3 regions of the Blautia acetica genome follow, and region 2 is predicted to be linked to each of the others. Evidence: riboswitches for the same ligand, from Rfam matches in the RefSeq annotation. Region 2 holds a riboswitch; each other region holds the start of a gene.

Region 1 (6,852 bases), on a different contig from region 2:
AAAAAGTCATTGGAGCAGAAAACTGGGTGGGAGAAGACGGTTCGGCAGCATATCTGGAAGCCATTAAGGGAGCAGATCTTGGTTCAGACCATGTAAAAGTACCGGATTATATTTCCGAAAAACTTGGAGGCCCGACAACCGAAGAAGCATTGGAAAACGGAAAATCCCAGGAGGGAGATGCCCTTGGTGAATTTGACTACAGCTTTATGTCCGGCTGGATGTACCATGTAAATGGCGTGGAAGTGGGTTATGGAATGGCAAGCTATGTACCAAAAGACGGAGATGTACTCAGATATCAGTTCACATTGTGGGGATACGGCACAGACCTGACCGGATATGAGTATGGAAACACGGATCCGGTATTGGATATCTGCAATAAAGATGAAATCACAAGAGTTATGGCAGAAGTCAATGAAGACAGAGACATGCTTATGGCTGCACCGGCAGTGAAAGCGGCCTATGATAAAGCAGTGGAACTGGTTTCCGCAGTGATTACTCCAAAAGCTGAAATTGAAACAGCAACGGAAAATCTGAAAAAGGCTATGGAAGAGGCAAAAGAGCAGATGAGTCAGGATAAACTGGCAGCCGAAAGTGTAATTGCAAAGATTAACGCCATCGGAGAGGTCACTCTGGAAAGCGAAGCAGTTATTACAGAGGCAAGAACTGCTTATGATAAGCTGACGGATGCACAGAAAGAATTGGTAGGAACAGAAAATCTTGCAAAATTGACAGATGCGGAGAAGAAACTGGCAGAATTGAAACAGCAGGCCGAGGAAGACCAGAAGGTAGCCAATGCAGTAATCGAAAAGATTAACGCCATCGGGGAGGTCACTCTGGAAAGCGAAGCGGCTATTACAGAAGCCAGAGCTGCATATGACAAGCTGACAGAAGCGCAGAAAAAGTTTATAAGCGAAACGGAACTTAAAACACTGAAAGCTGCAGAAGCAAAACTGAAAGTGTTGAAACAGCAGGCAGCTGCAGACCAGGAAAAAGCCAATGCAGTAATCGAAAAGATTAACGCCATCGGAGAAGTAACCCTGGAAAGCGAAAAAGCTATTACAGAAACAAGAACAGCTTATAATGCTTTGACAGATGCTCAGAAGAATTTGGTAGGAGAAGACAATCTTGCAAAGCTCACCACTGCAGAGAAGAAACTGGCAGAACTGAAAGAGCAGGCAGAAAATCAGAAGAAAGACCAGGCGGCAGCAGATGCAGCTGCAGGTAAGATTGATGCTATCGGGGATAAGATTACTCTGGAAAGCAAAGCAGCCATTGAAGCAGCCAGAAAAGCCTATGACGCTTTGACAGATGCTCAGAAGAAGCTGGTAAGCAAAGAAACTCTTGCCAAGTTGGAAAAAGCAGAGGAAGAGTTGAAGAAACTGGAAGATAACAACCAGAATCCAAACCCAAACCCAGGCAAACCGGAAAGTGTAAAAATGCTGGTAAATGAAAAATACGGCGTGAAACTGGAAGGAGAGGGTCTGACCTCTGATATGGAACTGGCAGTTACTCCAATCGGAAAAGACAATGCAGACGTAGAAAAGATGAGAAAAGAAATTGCTTCTGACAAATCCGTATTCCGTCTGTACAACATCAAACTCACAAAGAATGGAAAAGAAATCGAACTTCCGTCTGCGTGTGTATTATCCATTCCGGTAGGAAAGGATTATAATGGCAAAGAATTGACTGTACTTCACTGCAGCGATTCCAAAGTGGAAAAACTGACCGGAAAGGTAACCGATGAAGCTGTTTCGGTAGAGGTAAAGAGCTTAGACAGCTTTGGCGTAGTCATTGACACACCGGCCTCCAACGGAAACAATGGTTCCGGAAACCATGGAAATAACGGCAGCAATGGAAGTGGAAACAATGGAAGCGGAAACAGTGGAAGCGGTACATTAAAAGGCACAGGTGCCAAGACAGGTGATGAAGCACCAATCAGCGTTCTGCTGCTCATGCTGGCAGTATCCGCGGCAGCTTTTGGAACAGCTGTTTATAAGAAAAATAGACAGCAGATGAAATAAGGACAGCAAAAACGGCAAAGTTCTTCGGGACTTTGCTGTTTTTTACAAATTCCTTGACATTTTCTGCCTGTTTGTGTAGTATGGTAATAGATTCATAACTGCATACACATGATGGTCTCTGCACGCAGAAAATGCAGAGTTAAAAGGGAAATCGGTGGAAGTCCGATACAGTTGCCTCTGCTGTGATGTTGACGAAGAAACAGTTGCCATTGAACTTACAAGAAGTTTGAGAAGGCGTTTCCGAGGGTGAGACTAAGTCAGAATATCTGCCATTATTTTAAAAATATTTCCGGGCGGAGGAGATTTTGTTGTTGTATGCATTTTAAAATTTCATAATTCAAAAGAACAGAGTTCCTTTACCGGAAAATGGTGAGGGGGCTCTTTTTTATGTGTATCAGGAAAGATAGAGGAAGGATGAGAGCATGAACAGAAAAAAATTAAAGCTTGTAGTGTCAGCCATGTCCATTCTGCTGGCAGTGCAGTCTCCGGGGGCAGTTCTGGCAGATACAGGACAGGAGACAGCTGTGGAGGCACAGGTTTCCACAGAAGAAACGGTATCAGAACCGGGTACGGAAGAAATATTAAACGGCATGGGCACAGAAATCACACAGGAGTCTGAAGGTTATCAGGAGGAAATCCTTCCGGGAACTGCGGATGAGGTGCTGCCGGGAACCGGAGAAGAGGAAAGTCAGATTTTGCGGGGGACTGCAGACATTGCCGAGGCCCAAAATCCTACCGTCCAGGAAGCTCTTGATAAGGCGGAAAAGTATCTGCAGTCTGCGGTGACTTCTCCGGTGGTGGATACTATTGGAGGCGAATGGTCTGTGATGGCCATGGCCAGAGCCGGATACTTGAGCGACACGGCAAAAGCAAATTATCTGGCAAATTTATATATGAAACTAGATGACACAAACGGAGTGCTTCACAACGCAAAATATACGGAATATTCCAGAGTCATCATGGCGCTGTCCTCTATTGGAACAGACCCTTCCCGGATAAATGGCTATAATCTGCTGAAGCCATTAGCAAAATTTGAGAAGGTGAATCAACAGGGCATTAACGGAACTATTTTTGCCCTGATTGCGCTGGATACGAAAGATTACGAAATTCCTGAGCGAGAAGGAGAAGGAACCCAGACTACCCGGGAAAATCTGATTCAGAAAATCCTTTCACAGGAACTTTCCGGCGGCGGCTGGGCTTTGCAGGGGAAAGTGGCAGACCCGGATATTACTGCTATGGCTATGCAGGCGCTGGCGCCGTATAAAGAACGGGCAGACGTTGGTGCGGCTTTAAACCGGGGATTGGATAAGCTGGCTTCCATGCAGGACGCAGACGGCGGATACGGCAGTTCTTACATTTCTGAAGGGGAAGAACCGGTAAAAAATCTGGAGAGTACGGCACAGGTCGTGATTGCTCTGTCAGCCATTGATGTATCTCTTTTGGAACAGGATAAATTTATGAAAAACGGAAAAACCCTGCTGGATGAAATCCTGAGATTCCAAAAAGAAGACGGTTCTTTTGAGCATATAAAAGGCGGCGGCAGTGATGCCATGGCAACCGACCAGGGAACTTTAGCCCTTCTGGCCTGGTCCAGGGCGGTAAACGGGCAGACCAGTCTGTACGACATGACAGATACAGAGACCCCCGATGAGGGAACGGAATCGGAAGAAAATATAGAGGCCTTCCGCAGTAAACTGAATGCGCTGCCGGAACAGATTACACTTGCAGAAAAACAAAGGGTTTATAATCTCAAAGTCGAACTGGAACTTTTGAAAGACTTTGAAGAAAAAGAAAGTTTCCGCAACATTTTGCAGGCAAAGGGAGAAGAAATAGACAGACAGGAAGCAGAAGTAGAAGCGTTGGATCATCGCATCTGGAATGAGTTAAATCCTTTGAAGATTACTTTAAAAGAAAAAGATACCGTGGAAGAACTGCTTTCTATTTATCATACGCTTCCCGAAAATAATAAGTCTTTTGTCACAAGAATCGATGACTTGAGAATTGCAGAAAGCATTGTGGACAAGCTGGAGAGAGGCATTATTGGAAAGGAAATTTTTGAGAAAGCCCAGGCTTCCAGAATGGATTATATTTATGAAGGAGAAGGCTACACCATTCGCGTAAAAGGAAAGAAGATAGCAGAACCGGCGGATATGAATGCAGAGGTGGAAATTCAGCAGAAAGAAGACGCCCTGCAGTTTGCGCTGAAACACGAAGGCGCGCTTCCCGGTGAAGTGGAAATTTCCATGCCCTGTACGTTTAAAGACGGTGTGTTTATGTTGTATAACATCAACGGGAATGAGATGCAGTGGACCGGCGCTGTGGACGGTGTGCTGACCTGTGATGTATCCGCAGGCGGAATTTACACCCTGAAAAAGGGGAATATGGGATTTGAAGATGAGACAGAAGCCCTTTCCGGCACCAGTGACGTTACGACAGATGAAAGCGTTCTGAAAGGTACGAAGAAATCTGCAAATACCGCGAAAAAGAGTACGTCTGCAGGCAGTGCGAAGAAATCTGCAGCGAAAAAGAAAACCGAATCCAACACCACAGAAGCTGAGGTGAAGAACGGTGTAGTGGAAAAGGCGGCTTTTGAAGCCGTGAAGGGAAAGGATAAAAACCTGAAAATCAAGGGAGAAACGGGCAAGGATAAACCGTATACCCTGACGGTCAACGGCAAGGATATCAAGACAGTGAAAGATATGAAAGTCGGTATCCGGGAAGGCAGTGATTATGCAGAAGATATTCAGAAATTGTCTGAAAACCCCTATATTTTCTCCTTTGATGAGAAGGGCGAACTTCCGGGAGAAATGCAGGTGGAGCTTACCACCGGTCAGGAGGACGGCAAATACCTTTTGATGAAATACAAGGAAAAAGAGCGAAAAGCAGAGTATATCCAGAAGGTTACGGTAAAAGATAAACAGACGAAATTTCTTGTGAAGACAGGCGGCGAGTATTTCCTTGCAAAGAAAGCAAAGACAAAATCTTTAAACGAACTGGAGGAAAAGGAGGCTGCTTCTGCGGCACCCAATACAGAGAAAACGGTTACAGCAAAAAAAAGTACAGGAGCAGATGCTGAAAACAGTAAAAAAACCAGCGCAGAAGCGGCAGAGGAAAAAAGTGCATTACCGGCAGTTTTAACAGGTACTGTGGTGGCGCTGGCCGGAATTGCAGGCGGCATTATCTGGTATATCAAAAGGAAAAGACAGTAGGTGGAATACATGAGAAAAACAATCAGAAAAACAATGGGAATTCTGGCGCTGGCTGCAGCACTTGCTTTTACAACAGTTGGCTGCGGTACGGAGAAACTGGCTGTGCCGGGGCAGGAGAAAACCGCGGACAGCGATGCCTGGACGGAGACAGAAGGAACCAAGAAAAAAGATACCGGGAAAAAAGCAGAAGAGAAAAAGACGGACAGCGCAGAAAAAGAGGAAGCGTTGGAAGCTGGGGAAGACGAGTACCTGGATGTCGAGTCTGCGGAAGACAGAGAGGCAGATTATACGAAATACCAGGAGAACAAATCCTCGGAACAAAGTGCAGCAGGAAATGCAGACAGCCATACAGAGAAGGGGGAGGACAGTTCTGGCGAAGGGAGTACGGGGAGCAATGGAACGGTAACCTACAGTGACGGTACGTCTACAGAGCAAGACCAGTATCTGACAGACCCCATTCCGGAAGGAAAGCCGAACCCCGTAGAACCGGGGAGCGTGGAAATCGACAAGAGTAAGCCGGGAACCTGTTATCTGAGCATTTCCTGTGACACCATACTGGACAATATGTCAGATTTGACAGAGGGAAAGGATGTACTGGTGCCGGAGGATGGTGTTATTTTCAGTGAGCGGGAAGTGACTTTCTATCAGGGAGAATCTGTGTATGATGTATTGCTGAGAGAAACCCAGAACAACCGTATTCATATGGAAGCCAGCTTCACCCCAAAGTACAACAGCGCTTATGTGGAAGGTATCAACAACCTGTATGAATTTGACTGCGGGAGATATTCCGGCTGGATGTATGAGGTCAATGGCTGGTATCCCAACTATGGCTGCAGCCGTTATCAGGTAAAAGAAGGGGATGTGATTCACTGGAATTATACCTGTGATTTGGGACGCGATTTAGGACAGTATTGGGAAGAGTGATATGAGACAGGATACTTTTTCTGCCTTCCATCCGGTCAATAACTTTCTTTATTTTGTACTGGTTATCGGGTGCTCTATGTTTCTGATGCACCCGGTCTTTCTGGGACTTTCCTGCCTGGGTGGAATGGCGTACTACATCTATTTAAAACACTGGAAAGCATTAAAAACAGCATTATGGCTGATGCTGCCGGTCTTTCTGATTTCGGCAGCTGTAAATCCCCTGTTTAACCACCAGGGGATTACTCTGATTTTATACCTGAAAAACGGAAATCCTCTGACACTGGAGTCGATTCTCTACGGTCTGGCGGCTGGTGTTATGCTGGTCAGTGTGCTGAACTGGTTTTCCTGCTATCAGGTGGTTATGACTTCCGACAAATTCATTTATCTGTTTGGGAAGGCCATTCCTGCTGTGTCCCTGATTTTATCCATGGTGCTTCGTTTTGTGCCAAGGTTTAAAAATCAGATTGAGAAAATTTCCGATTCCCAGAAATGCATTGGCCGTGATGTGACAAACGGCAATGTGCTTGCAAGGGCAAAGCACGGCATGAAAATCCTTTCTGTCATGACGACCTGGGCGCTGGAAAATTCGGTGGAAACTGCAGATTCCATGAAGTCCAGAGGATACGGGCTCAGAGGTCGGAATAATTTTTCTATTTACCGTTTTGATACCAGAGATAAGCTGTTTTTGGGGATTCTGC
Region 2 (6,852 bases):
GCATAAGAATCAGGAGAACTTGAGGGTTATGCGCGGCCCTCTTTCTGTATACGGGAGGATGTAGGAGCATGGTAGAATTTTCCAGAGAAAAAGAAATGGTTTTTTGTATTCCGGCTGAAAAGGAGAAGGGAATTGTAAGAATTGCAGAGAAGGTGGCAAAAGATGTGGAAACGGTGGCTGGCTGCTGTCCGCTGGTTACAGGGGAGAGAGGGCTCTATGAGCAGGGGATTCTTGCGCTTTCTGCAGACAAAGGGGAGGTTTCCCTATGGCTGGAGAAGCAGTTTCCTGCCCTGGCAAAGGTCAGAGGAAAGCGAGAGGTATATGGCTTTTTTCTCGCAGACAGGCCGGTTCTGGGCATAGAAAATTGTCTGGTCATATATGGAAGTGACCGCCTGGGAACCATATACGGGCTGTTTCATCTGTCAGAGATTTTGGGAGTGTCTCCCTGCCATTACTGGGGAGATGTGAAAGCCCCTTCTTATGAAAAAGTATTTTTATGCAGTACAGAAGACGAAGAGAAATTACAGAATAAGGAAAAGCAGTTGTGTCTGTCAGTGCCGGAACAACCTCGGATTTCCAAAGAGCCGTCTGTGAAATACAGAGGATTTTTTATTAACGATGAATGGCCCTGTTTTGGGAATTGGACGTTTTCGCATTTCGGCGGCTTTACAGCAGAGATGTATGACAAGGTGTTTGAATATCTTCTGCGCATGAAGGGAAATTACCTGTGGCCGGCCATGTGGACGTCTTCTTTCCTGGTGGACGGGCCGGGAATGCAGTCTATGGAACTGGCAGATTCCTATGGAATTTATATCGGCATGTCCCACCATGAGCCGTGTATGCGTTCCAGTGAGGAATGGGACATGGTAAAAGGAGAGAAATACGGCAGGGACTGGAGTTATCTAAGTAACCGGGAAGGGCTTTTGGAATACTGGAAAGACGGGCTTCTGCGCAGCAGGGGACATCATGTATTTCCCACCATTGGCATGAGAGGAGAAAGAGACAGCAAGATGATGGGAGAGGCTTCTGTGGCGGACAATATCCGGGTGCTGAAGGACATTCTGACGGACCAGAGAACTCTGATTCGGGAATATCTGCAGGAGGAAGAAGAGATTCCACAGCTCTTTGCTGTGTATAAGGAAGTGGAAGATTATTATTTCGGGGACAACCAGGCAGAAGGACTGGAACACTTTGAAGAATTGGAGGGTGTTACTTTGCTGCTCTGCGAAGATAATTTCGGCAATATGCGCGCTCTGCCAAAAGAGGAGGAGAGAAGCCGCAAGGGCGGCTTTGGCATGTATTATCATCTGGATTACCATGGCGGTCCGGTTTCCTATGAGTGGGTGGCGTCAGTGCCTCTTACAAAAATCTGGGAGCAGATGACAGAGGCCTATGCATATGGCGTCCGGGAACTCTGGATTGTCAATGTGGGAGATTTGAAGTTTCAGGAATACCCGCTGAACTATTTTATGGAAATGGCCTATGACTTTGATACCTGGGGCAGCGCCCATCCGGAAAGCCCTAAGGCTTATACGGAAAAATGGGTTCAGCAGCAGTTTGGCCCGGAAACCTCTCCTGAAGAACGAAACAGCATAAAAAATGTGGTGGAGGAATATATCCGGTTGAATCATCTGCGCCGTCCGGAATCCTGCAGCAGTGAAGTCTATCATCCGGTACATTACCGGGAAGGCAGCCGTATGCGGAAACGGTGTGAGGAATTAGAGGAAACCAATGAAAGGCTGAGAGAAGCGCTGAAAGGAAGACGCTGTGAAGAGGCTTATTACAGTATGGTTTACTATCCGGCGGCGGCTTCTGCGAATTTGCTGCAGATGCATTTATATGCAGGATTTAACCATCTTTATGCGCGTCAGGGAAAAGCCATTGCCAATCTGATGGGAGAGAAAATGGAGCAGTGCATAGAGCGGGATGAAGCGCTGGCACAGGAGATGGCCGCATTTGCAGAAGGAAAATGGGCAGGTATGGAAATGGCGCTGCACATCGGGTTTACCAACTGGAACAGTGAGGACTGGAGATATCCGGTGCGCCACGTCCTGCGCCTGCCCCAGACACCCAGACTGGTGGTATCCCGCTGGGATGAAGAAGCACATTTTACCAATCAGTATTTTCCCACTCCTCTGGTTATTGAGGATTTTCTGGAGGAGAACAGCAAAGAAGTGGGACTGGAGATTGCCAATGGAGGACAGGGGGAAATCTGCTGGGAAATAAAAGAAACCTGCGACTGGCTTTTGTTTTCTGAAAAAGAGGGAAAAACAGCTTTACAGGACTGTGTTCTCCTGACTGTGGACAGGGAAAAACTGTCTGGCGAGGAAAAGACTTGTACTTTTTATGTGGTGGCAGGGGAAGAAAAGGTTCCGGTGTGTGTAAGGGCGAAAAGAGAGGAACTGCCTGCTCTGCCTGGGCATACAGCCATAAGCAGGAAAGGGATTTTTGCCATAGACGCGGTAAATTATGCGGAGAAAAAGGCCGGGGACTATAAGGGCGAAGCCGCTGAATATGGTTTGCTGACGGATTTTGGGAAATATGGAAGCGGTATGAAGGTATTTCCTGTGACAGCTGCCTTTGATGGAGATTTGCACGCGCCTTCTCTGACCTATGAGCTTTGGAGCAGGAGCGCAGGGAAAGGCAGGCTGCGCCTTTTTACATCTCCGGCTAATCCGCTGATGTACGGAGGAGAGCTGCGGGTGGGCATTTCCTGCAATGCCGGCGAGATACAAAAGCTTGTGCTTACAGACAGCAGGTATAAAGGCGGAGATAACGACTGCGCTGCCTGGGAGCGCGCTGTGCTGAACCAGGAGCATGTGGCAGAGATGGAAATTTCATTACAAGAAGGCCTCAACCGTATTACCGTGTACGCGGGGGAAGCGGGGATTGTGCTGGAAAGGCTTGTGGTGCTGGAAGGAGATGCGGAAATGGAGGACAGCTATCTGGGGATAGAAAAGTAATTATGGAAAAATTCCATATTTACATCTCCTGATTTTTGTATTAAACTAAGCATAGTATTTTAATGCTATAAAAACGTAAAATCTTACAGGAGGAAAGCACATGGGAAAAGTAATCATACCGGAAAATTATCAGTCCTGTTTATCCAGATACGAAACGCAGGAAGCAATCGGTGCCATTAAAAATCTTATGCAGAAAAAGCTGTGTATGGCACTGAAATTAAAGAGGGTGACTGCGCCGCTGTTTGTAGACCCGGCTTCTGGTCTGAACGACGACTTAAATGGCGTGGAACGCCCGGTTACCTTTGATATTCCGGACGCAGGAGTAAATGCACAGGTGGTACATTCTCTGGCGAAATGGAAACGTATGGCGCTGTACCGTTACGATTTTCATGTAGGTAAGGGACTTCTCACCGACATGAACGCAGTACGCAGGGATGAAGAACTGGATAATCTGCATTCTGTTTATGTAGACCAGTGGGACTGGGAAAAAATCATTACCAGAGAAGACCGGAATCCGGAATACCTGAAAAATACAGTGAATCGTATTGTGGGTGCCATCTGTAATGCCCTGGATGAAATTAAATACCAGTATGAGCATTTGGACACAGAGCTTTCCAGAGAAGTTTCTTTTATTACCACACAGGAACTGGAAGATTTATACCCTGATTTCACACCAAAGGAAAGGGAAAATGCCTATACAAAAGAGCATAAAACCGTGTGCATTATGCAGATTGGAGATGTGCTGGCCTCAGGGCAGAAACATGACGGAAGAGCGCCGGATTATGACGACTGGAAATTAAATTGTGATATTCTCTTCTGGCACGAACCTCTGCAGTGTGCGCTGGAGATTTCTTCCATGGGAATTCGTGTGGACGAAAAAGCCCTGGATGAGCAGCTTACCAAAGCAGGCTGTGATGACAGAAGAAATCTTCCTTTCCACAAAATGCTGCTGGAGGGAAAACTGCCTCTGACCATTGGCGGCGGTATCGGACAGTCCCGGATTTGTATGCTGCTTCTGAAAAAAGCCCATGTGGGAGAGGTACAGGCCTCTCTTTGGGATGAAGAGACATTGAAAGCCTGTGAAAAGGCGGGAATCGAAATTCTTTAACTTTCTTGCAACTTTTGCCGGAATGTGTTAGATTAAGGATGTTTAAACAAAGAATGGTTCTGTTGAGTGAATAATTTTGCGAAATTATCTGAAAAGGGAACGAAGTGAGAATCTTCGACGGTCCGGCCACTGTAAACAGGGAGTCTGCTTCAGAGACGCCATTGCATACAAATATGTGAGAAGGCAGAAGCAGATGAGGAGCTGTAAGTCAGGAGACCTGCTTGGCAGAAAAAGATGAAACTTCCGGGTAAAAGTGCACATCTATAAAACCGCAGGCGAGGGATTTGCGGAAGAAAAGGTCTGTTTTTCTTTTTACAGGAAAGGCAGGCCTTTTCGTTTACGCGGATGGAAAGGCGAAAGGAGCAGTACGACAATGAAGAAAAAAGCAGTATGCAGCAAAGTGACCGCCATTTTACTGGCCGCAGGTATGACAATGGGAATGACTGCCTGCCAGGGAAACAGCAGCGACAGTACAGAGGAACAGAGAAGAAGCGCGGAAAGTATTAAAGAAGACAACCAGGCAGAGAACAGTGCTTCCGCAAAAGAGGAAGACCCACAGACAGAAAATACGAAAAAGACGGAATATCCGCTGACGATTACCACTTACGGTAAAGATGGAAAGGAATACTCCACAACTTACGAAAAAGCGCCTGAAAAAGTGCTGGCTGTGTATCAGGGCTGTATAGAAACCATGCTGGAGCTGGGGCTGGAAGACCATCTTGCGGCCACGGCAGGTCTGGACAATGAGGTTCCCGAAGCACAGAAATCCGCTTTTTCCAAGGTGAAATATTTAGATGAATTTACACCCTCTAAGGAAACCGTTACCATGCTGGAGCCGGATATGATTTTTTCCTGGAGTTCTCTTTTCGGAGACAAAACACTGGGAGACGCACAGGAATGGATTGACAAGGGAACGAATGTATACATCAGCAGCAACACGGCAGTGGCAGAAAAATCTCTGGAGAATGAATATACGGATATTCTGAACATGGGAAAGATTTTCGATGTACAGGATAAGGCGGAAGGAATTGTAAATGAAATGAAGGATACCATAGCAACCGTGAAAGAGGAGACAAAGGGAGAGACGGAAAAGCCTTCCGTGCTGGTACTGGAATCAGGAAAGGACGGATTTACCAATTATGGACAGGACTCTCTTGCGGGAGATATGGTAACACAGCTTGGGGGAACACTGGCGAATCCGGATGGTTCTTCTCTCGGAAAAGAAGATGTGATTACCGCCAATCCGGATGTGATTTTTGTAGTATATATGCCATATTCCGGAGATGACCCGGAAACGGTGAAGCAGGAAAAGCTGAATGTACTCCTGGAGGACGAGACTTATGCAAGTCTGGATGCAGTGAAAAATCAGAGAGTGGTACCCATTATGCTCAGCGAAATGTATGCCAGTGCAACAAGGACACAGGACGGTATTGAAACCATTGCAAAAGGACTTTATCCGGATTTGAAATTAGGAGAATAGAGGTGCAGGTGCTGTGACAAAGAAGGGCTTAAAAACTTCTGCTTATAGGGTGGCTGTCCTTGCATTGGTGGCGGGGCTGGTATTTTCAATACTGGCCTCCATTACGTTTGGAAATGCAGATATTTCTATAAAAGAAGTGTATCGCGTTATTTTTTACGAAATTTTTCATATAGATGCTCTGTCCGAGTATTCCGGGGGAGCTGTGCATGATGTGGTATGGCTCATACGGTTTCCCAGAGTTCTTTTGGCTGCTGCGGTAGGAATGGCACTTTCCATTTGCGGTGTTGTTATGCAGGCTGTGGTGAAAAATCCGCTGGCAGACCCTTATGTACTGGGGGTATCTTCCGGGGCTTATCTGGGAGCGGCGCTGGCCATTATGCTGGGAGTTGGTTCCGCTCTTGGTGACAATGCGGTAGGTATTCTGGCCTTTGCAGGGGCTGTGCTGGCTTCTTTTGCAGTTTTGTTTATATCCGGCATGGGAGGCCGGTCAAATGCCGGAAAACTGATTCTGGCAGGTATGGCTGTGAGTTCGGTCTGCGCGGCTTTTGCCAACTTCATTATCTATATTGCCCAGGATAAAAACGCTACGGCAGAAATTACATACTGGAGTATGGGAAGTCTGGCTTCTGCAGACTGGGACAATATCCGGATACTGCTGCCCATGATACTGGTTATCTCTGCTGTGTTCTGGAGTCAGTACCGGAAGCTGAACCTTATGCTGTTAGGCGATGAAACGGCCATTACGCTGGGAACGGATTTGCATACAACCAGAATTTTTTGTATGCTGCTGTCTGCGCTTATGGTAGGCTTTACGGTATGTGCGGCAGGTATGATAGGTTTTGTAGGGCTGGTGATTCCCCATGCCATGCGTATGCTCTTTGGAACAGACCACAAAAGGCTGATTCCCTTAAGCGCTCTTTCCGGGGCGGTGTTTCTTATCTGGGCAGATGTAGTGTGCAGAATTATCCTGAAAAACGCAGAACTTCCGGTGAGTATTCTGATTTCTCTGATTGGAGCGCCCTGCTTTATTTACCTTATGGCAAGGAAATCCTATGGATTCGGAGGTGGACGGGAATGAATCTTTCAACGGAAAATATCCGCTTGTCTTATGGGGCACAGGAGATTTTAAAAGGGGTCAGCATAAACGGAAACACCGGAGAATTTATTGGAATCATAGGGCCAAACGGAAGTGGAAAATCCACGCTTTTAAAGTGTATTTACCGCATTTTAAAGCCTCATGCAGGACAGGTTTTTCTGGACGGAGAAGAACTTTCCGGTATCAGTATCCGGAATTCAGCAAA
Region 3 (6,852 bases), on a different contig from region 2:
CTGGCAGATGTGGTAAAAGATGCCAGAACCTGTATGGCAAAAGAAACAGAATAGAGAAAGACAGTGCCTGTCAGAGGACATGCTCCCTTTTAAGCAAATGTTGAAAAAGGAAAACAATTTGCTTGGAAGGGAATTTTTTATGGCAAAATGAAAAAAATATGGTTGTAACTATTGACATTACAATTAAGAGGGGTTATACTGTTGTTGTAAACAAGGTTATTACAACGAACAAATGAAAAAGGAGCATAACATCATGAATGAAGTCGTAAAATTTTTACAGGAAAACCCGGTACAGTATCTTGCAACCATTGGACGTGACGGAAAGGCAAAATGCCGTCCCTTTATGTTCTGCTTTGAAAAAGAGGGGAAATTATGGTTTTGTACCAATCACACCAAGGATGTTTTTAAGGATATGAAAGAGAATCCCTATGTGGAAGTGACCGTATCCAGCCCGGATTATACCTGGATTCGATTGAACGGAAAAGCTGTTTTTGAGGATAATCGGGAGGTAAAAGAAGCCTGCATGGAGAATCCTATTGTAAAGGGACAGTACGAAACCGCAGACAATCCGATTTTTGAAGTGTTTTATTTGGCAGAAGCAAAAGCGGTTCTTGCAGATTTCTCCGGTAACCCGCCGAGAACCTATACATTTTAAGGATATTTTATAAGAGAAACGGGGGATTTTTATGACTGCACAGGAATGTTTGAAGTATATTGTGAAGGAACTGCATACTGTGGTGTTTTCCACAGTGGATGAAAAAGGCTATCCCGTCACTTGCGCCATTGATATGATGGATGGAGATGAAAGCAGTCTGTATTTTCTGACGGCCAGAGGAAAGCAGTTCTTCAGTCGCCTGAAAGCCAACAGACATATTGCGTTTACCGCCCTCCGGGGAAAAGATACCCTTTCCAGTATAGCGGTTTCCGTACAGGGAGAGGCAAAAGAACTGGGCAGCGGCAGAGTGGAAGACTTGTTTCAGAAAAATTCTTATATGTATGAAATTTATCCCACACGACAGTCGAGAGAAGCTTTGACCGTTTTTCAGATTTACAGGGGCCGGGGGGAATGGTTTGATTTGTCAAAAAAGCCCATAGAGCGCTTTGACTTTTCTTTCGGAGAAGCCAGCCGGAAGCAGGAGGGATATGTGATTACCCGGAAATGTATTCACTGCGGTGTGTGCAGTCAGACTTGTCCCCAGCAGTGTATTGACGTCGCTGCCGGGGTTATCAGGCAGCAAAATTGTCTGCACTGCGGAAACTGTTACCGCAGATGTCCGGTTAAAGCTGTAGAAAGGAGAGGACGAGGTGACACAGAGTGAAAGAAGACTTAAAAAGTGTATCCATAACAAATTGTGATACATAAAGTGTTGAATTTTCAAAATCTTCCAGTATAATTAGGGGCAGAAATCATAACAGGATATAAGTTGCGCAAGCATTCATAGAGAAACCGGTGCAAGTCCGGTACGGTCCCGCCACTGTAACAAGGAGTTTTTGCAGCGTATGCCACTGAAGGAAAACTTTGGGAAGGTGCTGTAGAAGCGGTGAGTTGAAGTCAGGAGAACTGCTTATATCTTTGGGAAGTTTCTCACGGCTGATGAGAACTCTTAAAATACGGTTAGGTACAAATAACAATATCGAATTTTATGAGTAGAGACAGTCTGTATATGCATATATCAGATTGTCTTTTTGCCGTTATAAAAACAGGAGGTGGAAGATTTTGAAAAAAGAAAACCTGGGCAGGCGGCTTTTGCAAATCGTAATTGTGCTTTTTGGAATCAGCTTTTTTACCTTTGGCCTGACCTATTTGTCCCCTGGTGACCCGGCAGAAATTATGCTTACCGAATGTGGAAATATTCCCACACCGGAGCTTTTGGAGCAGACCAGGGCAGAACTGGGGCTGGACAAGCCTTTTCTGGTGCAGTACGGAAACTGGTTAAAAGGGGTGCTGACCGGTGATATGGGAAAATCCTATTCCATGAAGGTTCCGGTGGTGGAAAAACTGGTATCCTGCTTTTTTCCTACCCTCAAGCTGGCACTGGCATCTTTGCTTATTATGATATTGTTTTCCATACCACTGGGAATATTGTCAGCAGTTTATCACAACCGCTGGCCGGACTATCTGGTGCGGGGCCTGACTTTTTTCGGCGTTTCGGTTCCCAATTTCTGGATTGGTCTGATTCTGCTCAGTATTTTCGGGGTGCAGCTTCGGTGGGTGACCGTGTCCGGGGGAAGTACCGATTTTAAATCCCTGGTGTTGCCGGCTGTTACCCTGGCTATTGCCATGTCTGCCAAATACACCAGACAGGTGCGGATTGCCGTGCTGGAAGAGCTGCAGCAGGATTACGTTACAGGGGCCCGTATGAGGGGACTTTCAGAGAAAAAGATTTTGTGGAAACATGTGCTTCCCAATGCTACGCTTCCTCTGGTAACGCTTTTGGGGCTTTCCCTGGGCAGTCTGCTGGGCGGAACGGCAGTGGTGGAAATTATTTATAACTGGCCGGGGCTTGGAAGCATGGCGGTAAAAGCCATTTCCTGCAGGGATTATCCTTTGGTGCAGGGCTATGTTTTGTGGATTGCCCTGCTCTACATGGGCATTAATCTTTTGGTAGACCTTTCCTATGAACGGCTGGACCCAAGACTGAAGGAGGAGCGGTAAGTGAAAATTTGGAAATTTTTGAAGACAAACAGGCAGTTTACACTTTTTCTCACACTGGCTCTGGGGATTGCCGCCATTGCCGTATTTGCACCGTGGATTGCTCCCAAAGATCCCTACGAGGCGGTGATGAGCCATTCTTTGCAGGCGCCGGGAGGAGAATATCTCTGCGGTACGGATAAGCTGGGAAGAGATGTGCTTTCCAGAGTTATCTACGGCACCCGTTCTTCTCTGGTCATGACCCTTTGTCTGGTTGCCGTGATTTTTGTGGTGGGAACTGCGCTGGGAATTCTGGCCGGATATTTCGGCGGGTTTGTGGATGCCGTGATTATGAGGATTGCAGATATGATGATTTCCTTTCCCGGACTGGTGCTGGCTATTGCCATTGCAGGTCTTTTAGGACCCAGTATGGTCAATGCCGTCCTTGCCATTTCGGCGGTGAGCTGGACAAAGTATGCCAGACTGGCTCGAAGTATGGTGCTGAAAATAAAGAAAAATCTTTACATTGAGGCAGCCGTAGTAACAGGAACCCGAAATCATAAAATCATTCTGAACTACATTTTGCCCAATATGATTACCACCATGGTGGTGACTGCGGCAACAGATATCGGAACCATGATGTTGGAACTGGCGTCCCTGTCCTTTCTGGGATTCGGCGCCCAGGCTCCGGTTCCCGAGTGGGGGCTTATGCTCAACGAGGGCAGAACTTATCTGACCAAGGCTCCCTGGCTGATGTTGTATCCGGGAATTGCCATCGTCATTGTGGTTGTTGTGTTTAATATGCTGGGAGACAGTATCCGTGATATTTTAGACCCCAGACAGGAAAAGAAAAGGAGAGCGTAATGAAAAAGAAATGGGTAAGAAGAATATGCAGCACTCTGTTGGCAGGAAGTATGGCGGCGTCTCTGCTGACCGGATGCGGGAGTGGAAACGGAGAAAAATCAGAAGGCAGTGCCTCCTCCTCTTCTGCACAGGAAAAGCAGGAACTGACGATTGGTGTAACCAGCTTTGCAGATACACTGGAACCGACAGAGCAGTATTTCAGCTGGGTGGTATCCCGGTATGGAATCGGTGAAACACTGGTAAAATTTGATGAAAAGGGAGAGATTGTACCCTGTCTGGCAGAAAGCTGGGAAAATAGCCAGGACAAGCTGACCTGGACTTTTAAAATCCGTGAGGGCGTGAAGTTTTCAAATGGAGAAGAAATGACACCGGAGCTGGTAAAAGCCTCTCTGGAGAGAACCTTTTCTCTAAGCGACCGTGCGGAAACCTTTTTCGCGCCTGCCTCCATAGAAACAGAGGGACAGAATCTGAAAATCACCACCAAAGAACCGGTGGCAGTCCTTCCGGGCAGCCTTGCGGATCCGCTGTTTCTCATTGTGGATGCCAATGCGGATACGGAGTCCTTTGCCATGTCCGGTCCTATCTGCACAGGACCTTATGCGGTGGAATCCTTTAGCCCCACGGATTCCTGCGTGGTAGTGAAAAATGAATATTACTGGGGTGGGGAGGTACCCCTTGAAAAGGTGGTATTAAAATGTATCGACGACCAGACCACCCGTTCCATGGCTTTGCAGACAGGGGAAATCCAGATTGCCTACAATTTGAAAACGGAAAACCTGGCAGATTTTGAAAACGATGACAGTATTCAGGTGCAGGAGCTGGAATCCCTGCGCTCCACCTACGCCTTTATGAATCAGAACGGCGTTTTAAAGGACAAAGCGTTAAGACAGGCTATCATTCGGGCATTGGACCGGGAAACCTACTGCAGCACACTGCTGGAAGGGGGCGCAACACCGGGAAAAGCGCCGGTTCCTCCAACGTTGGACTTTGGCTTTGACCAGCTTCAGGACGAAAATGCCTATGACCCGGAAGGCGCAAAGGCTCTGCTAAAAGAGGCAGGATATATAGACAAGGATGGGGACGGCTTTGTAGAGCAGCCATCCGGAGAAAAACTGGAATTGAATTTCGTTATTTATACCAGCCGGGAAGAGTTGAATGTGTATGCACAGGCAGCCCAGTCCAGCTTAAAGGACATTGGCATCAACGTAAAACTCAATACCGTAAGCTATGAAACCCTGCTGGATATGCGGGATGCAGGGGAGTTTGATTTGCTTATCTGGAATGTTCTGGTGGCAAATACAGGAGACCCGGAAAAGTATCTCCGAGAAAACTGGTACAGCACTTCCGCGTCGAACCAGACGGGCTATAAGAACGAAGAGGCAGATAAGCTTTTAGACCAGCTGGCGCAGGAATTTGACCCAGAGAAACGAAAAGCTTTGATTATTCAGATACAGCAGCTGATTATGGATGATGCGGCAACCGTCTTTTTTGGCTATGAAACCACATACCTGTTTTCCTCCAAAGAGGTGCAGGGAGCCACCCTGTATCCCATGGACTATTACTGGCTGACAAAGGACATTGCATTTGCAGAATAGAGAGGCAGATTATGCTGGAAATAAGAGATTTGACGATTCAATACGAAGGACAGCCGCCTGTGCTGGAGCATTTTAACCTTTCTATGAAAAAAGGGGAAATCATCAGTATTGCAGGAGAAAGCGGCAGTGGAAAGACCACGGTTATCCGGGCTATTTTGGGCGCTTTGGCAGGCGGCGGGAAAATTACAGAGGGTGAAATCCTGTTCCTTGGCGAATCCCTGACGGAAAAATCCCCAAAAGAATGGAGAACCTTAAGAGGCACGAAGATTTCCATGATTTTTCAGGACTGCGGGGGAACCTTAAATCCCATCCGGAAAATCGGCAGTCAGTATGTGGAATATATCTGTACCCACAGTAGGGCTTCCAAACAGGAAGCATGGAACCGGGCTGTTCATATGCTGAAAAAAATGCATCTGCCTGACGGAGAAGCTGTGATGAAAAGCTATCCTCATCAGCTAAGCGGCGGTATGCGGCAGAGGGTGGGAATTGCCATGGCTATGACCTTTCAGCCCCGGCTTTTGCTGGCAGACGAGCCCACCAGCGCGCTGGATGTGACGACTCAGGCGCGGATTGTCCGCCAGATGATGGAACTTCGAAGGGATTATCAGACAGGAATTATCATGGTGACGCATAATCTGGGCGTAGCGGCCTATATGGCAGATAAACTGCTGATTATGCAGAACGGAAAGGTGCTAGACCAGGGAAGTACAGAAGAAGTGCTGCACAATCCGAAAAGCGATTATACCAGAAAGCTTTTGGCAGCAGTACCGGAAATGGAGGGAGCGCGTTTTGTTTGAGAAAAGAGAATGTATTTTGCAGGCAAATCATCTGGTGCGGCAGTTTCCGGCGCCAAAGAAAAAAGTGCTGACAGCCTGTAATGACATCAGTCTGGAAGTTTACAGAGGAAAGACGCTGGGAATCGTAGGGGAAAGCGGCTGCGGAAAATCGACTCTGGTGCGGATGCTGATGCAGCTGGAGCAGCCGGATAGAGGAGAAATCCTTTTTCACGGAAAGAATCTGGCTGAAATGACTGCAAAAGAGAAATGGCTGAACCGGCAGAAGATGCAGATGGTATTTCAGGACCCGCTGGCGTCCTTTCATCCCAAACGAAAAGTCATTGACATTCTCACCGAGCCGTTGGAAAATTATAAGAGACTGAAAAAAGGGGAAAAAGAGGCGAAGGCAAAAGAACTTCTGCGTATGGTGGAACTGCCGGAAGACCTTCTCTGGCGGTATCCCCATAGTATGAGCGGCGGACAGCGGCAGAGAATCGGCATTGCCAGAGCCCTTTCCCTGGAACCGGAAATTCTCATTTGTGATGAAGCCACGTCAGCGCTGGACGTTTCGGTACAGAAGACAGTGATTGAATTGCTGGTAAGACTTCAGAAGGAAAAGCATATCAGTATGGTCTTTATCTGCCATGACATTGCTCTGATTCAGTCCTTTGCCCATCAGATTGCGGTGATGTATCTGGGCCATGTGGTAGAGTTGCTTCCGGGGGAGCAGGTTGGAAGTCATGGAGCACATCCCTACACACAGGCTTTGCTGCAGGCTCTTTTCTCCGTCCGGGATGACAGACGAAAAGAGATAGAAGGTCTGGAGGGAGAAGTGCCCAGTCCCTGTGATTTGCCAAAGGGCTGTCCTTTTTGGAGCCGCTGCAGATACGGGACGGAAACGTGCAGGGAAGAAAAACCTAAATTGAAAGAAATTGCCCCGGGGCATCTGGCTGCATGCCACCGGTTGTAAGAGAGGAAGAAAAAG

What was found. Region 2 has a riboswitch for cobalamin ahead of WBS51_RS05515 (ABC transporter substrate-binding protein). Riboswitches for the same ligand answer to the same signal wherever they lie in the genome.
Region 1: another riboswitch for cobalamin. It lies ahead of WBS51_RS10625 (prenyltransferase/squalene oxidase repeat-containing protein); the one in region 2 lies ahead of WBS51_RS05515 (ABC transporter substrate-binding protein).
Region 3: another riboswitch for cobalamin. It lies ahead of nikB (nickel ABC transporter permease); the one in region 2 lies ahead of WBS51_RS05515 (ABC transporter substrate-binding protein).

What each region holds. Positions count from the first base shown of each region.
Region 1 covers NZ_JBBEWO010000015.1:11,715-18,566, forward strand. Annotated here, with positions in the region: gene WBS51_RS10620 (DUF4430 domain-containing protein) at 1-2,021, shown strand, start outside; cobalamin riboswitch at 2,117-2,309, shown strand; gene WBS51_RS10625 (prenyltransferase/squalene oxidase repeat-containing protein) at 2,444-5,230, shown strand; gene WBS51_RS10630 (DUF4430 domain-containing protein) at 5,240-6,154, shown strand; gene WBS51_RS10635 (energy-coupling factor transporter transmembrane component T) at 6,156-6,852, shown strand, end outside.
Region 2 covers NZ_JBBEWO010000005.1:159,747-166,598, reverse strand. Annotated here, with positions in the region: gene WBS51_RS05525 (glycosyl hydrolase 115 family protein) at 69-2,963, shown strand; gene asnA (aspartate--ammonia ligase) at 3,064-4,071, shown strand; cobalamin riboswitch at 4,119-4,310, shown strand; gene WBS51_RS05515 (ABC transporter substrate-binding protein) at 4,445-5,551, shown strand; gene WBS51_RS05510 (FecCD family ABC transporter permease) at 5,565-6,629, shown strand; gene WBS51_RS05505 (ABC transporter ATP-binding protein) at 6,626-6,852, shown strand, end outside.
Region 3 covers NZ_JBBEWO010000015.1:583-7,434, forward strand. Annotated here, with positions in the region: gene WBS51_RS10575 (Rrf2 family transcriptional regulator) at 1-54, shown strand, start outside; gene WBS51_RS10580 (pyridoxamine 5'-phosphate oxidase family protein) at 254-655, shown strand; gene WBS51_RS10585 (pyridoxamine 5'-phosphate oxidase family protein) at 687-1,319, shown strand; cobalamin riboswitch at 1,405-1,583, shown strand; gene nikB (nickel ABC transporter permease) at 1,718-2,656, shown strand; gene nikC (nickel transporter permease) at 2,657-3,496, shown strand; gene WBS51_RS10600 (ABC transporter substrate-binding protein) at 3,496-5,091, shown strand; gene WBS51_RS10605 (ABC transporter ATP-binding protein) at 5,103-5,888, shown strand; gene WBS51_RS10610 (oligopeptide/dipeptide ABC transporter ATP-binding protein) at 5,881-6,837, shown strand.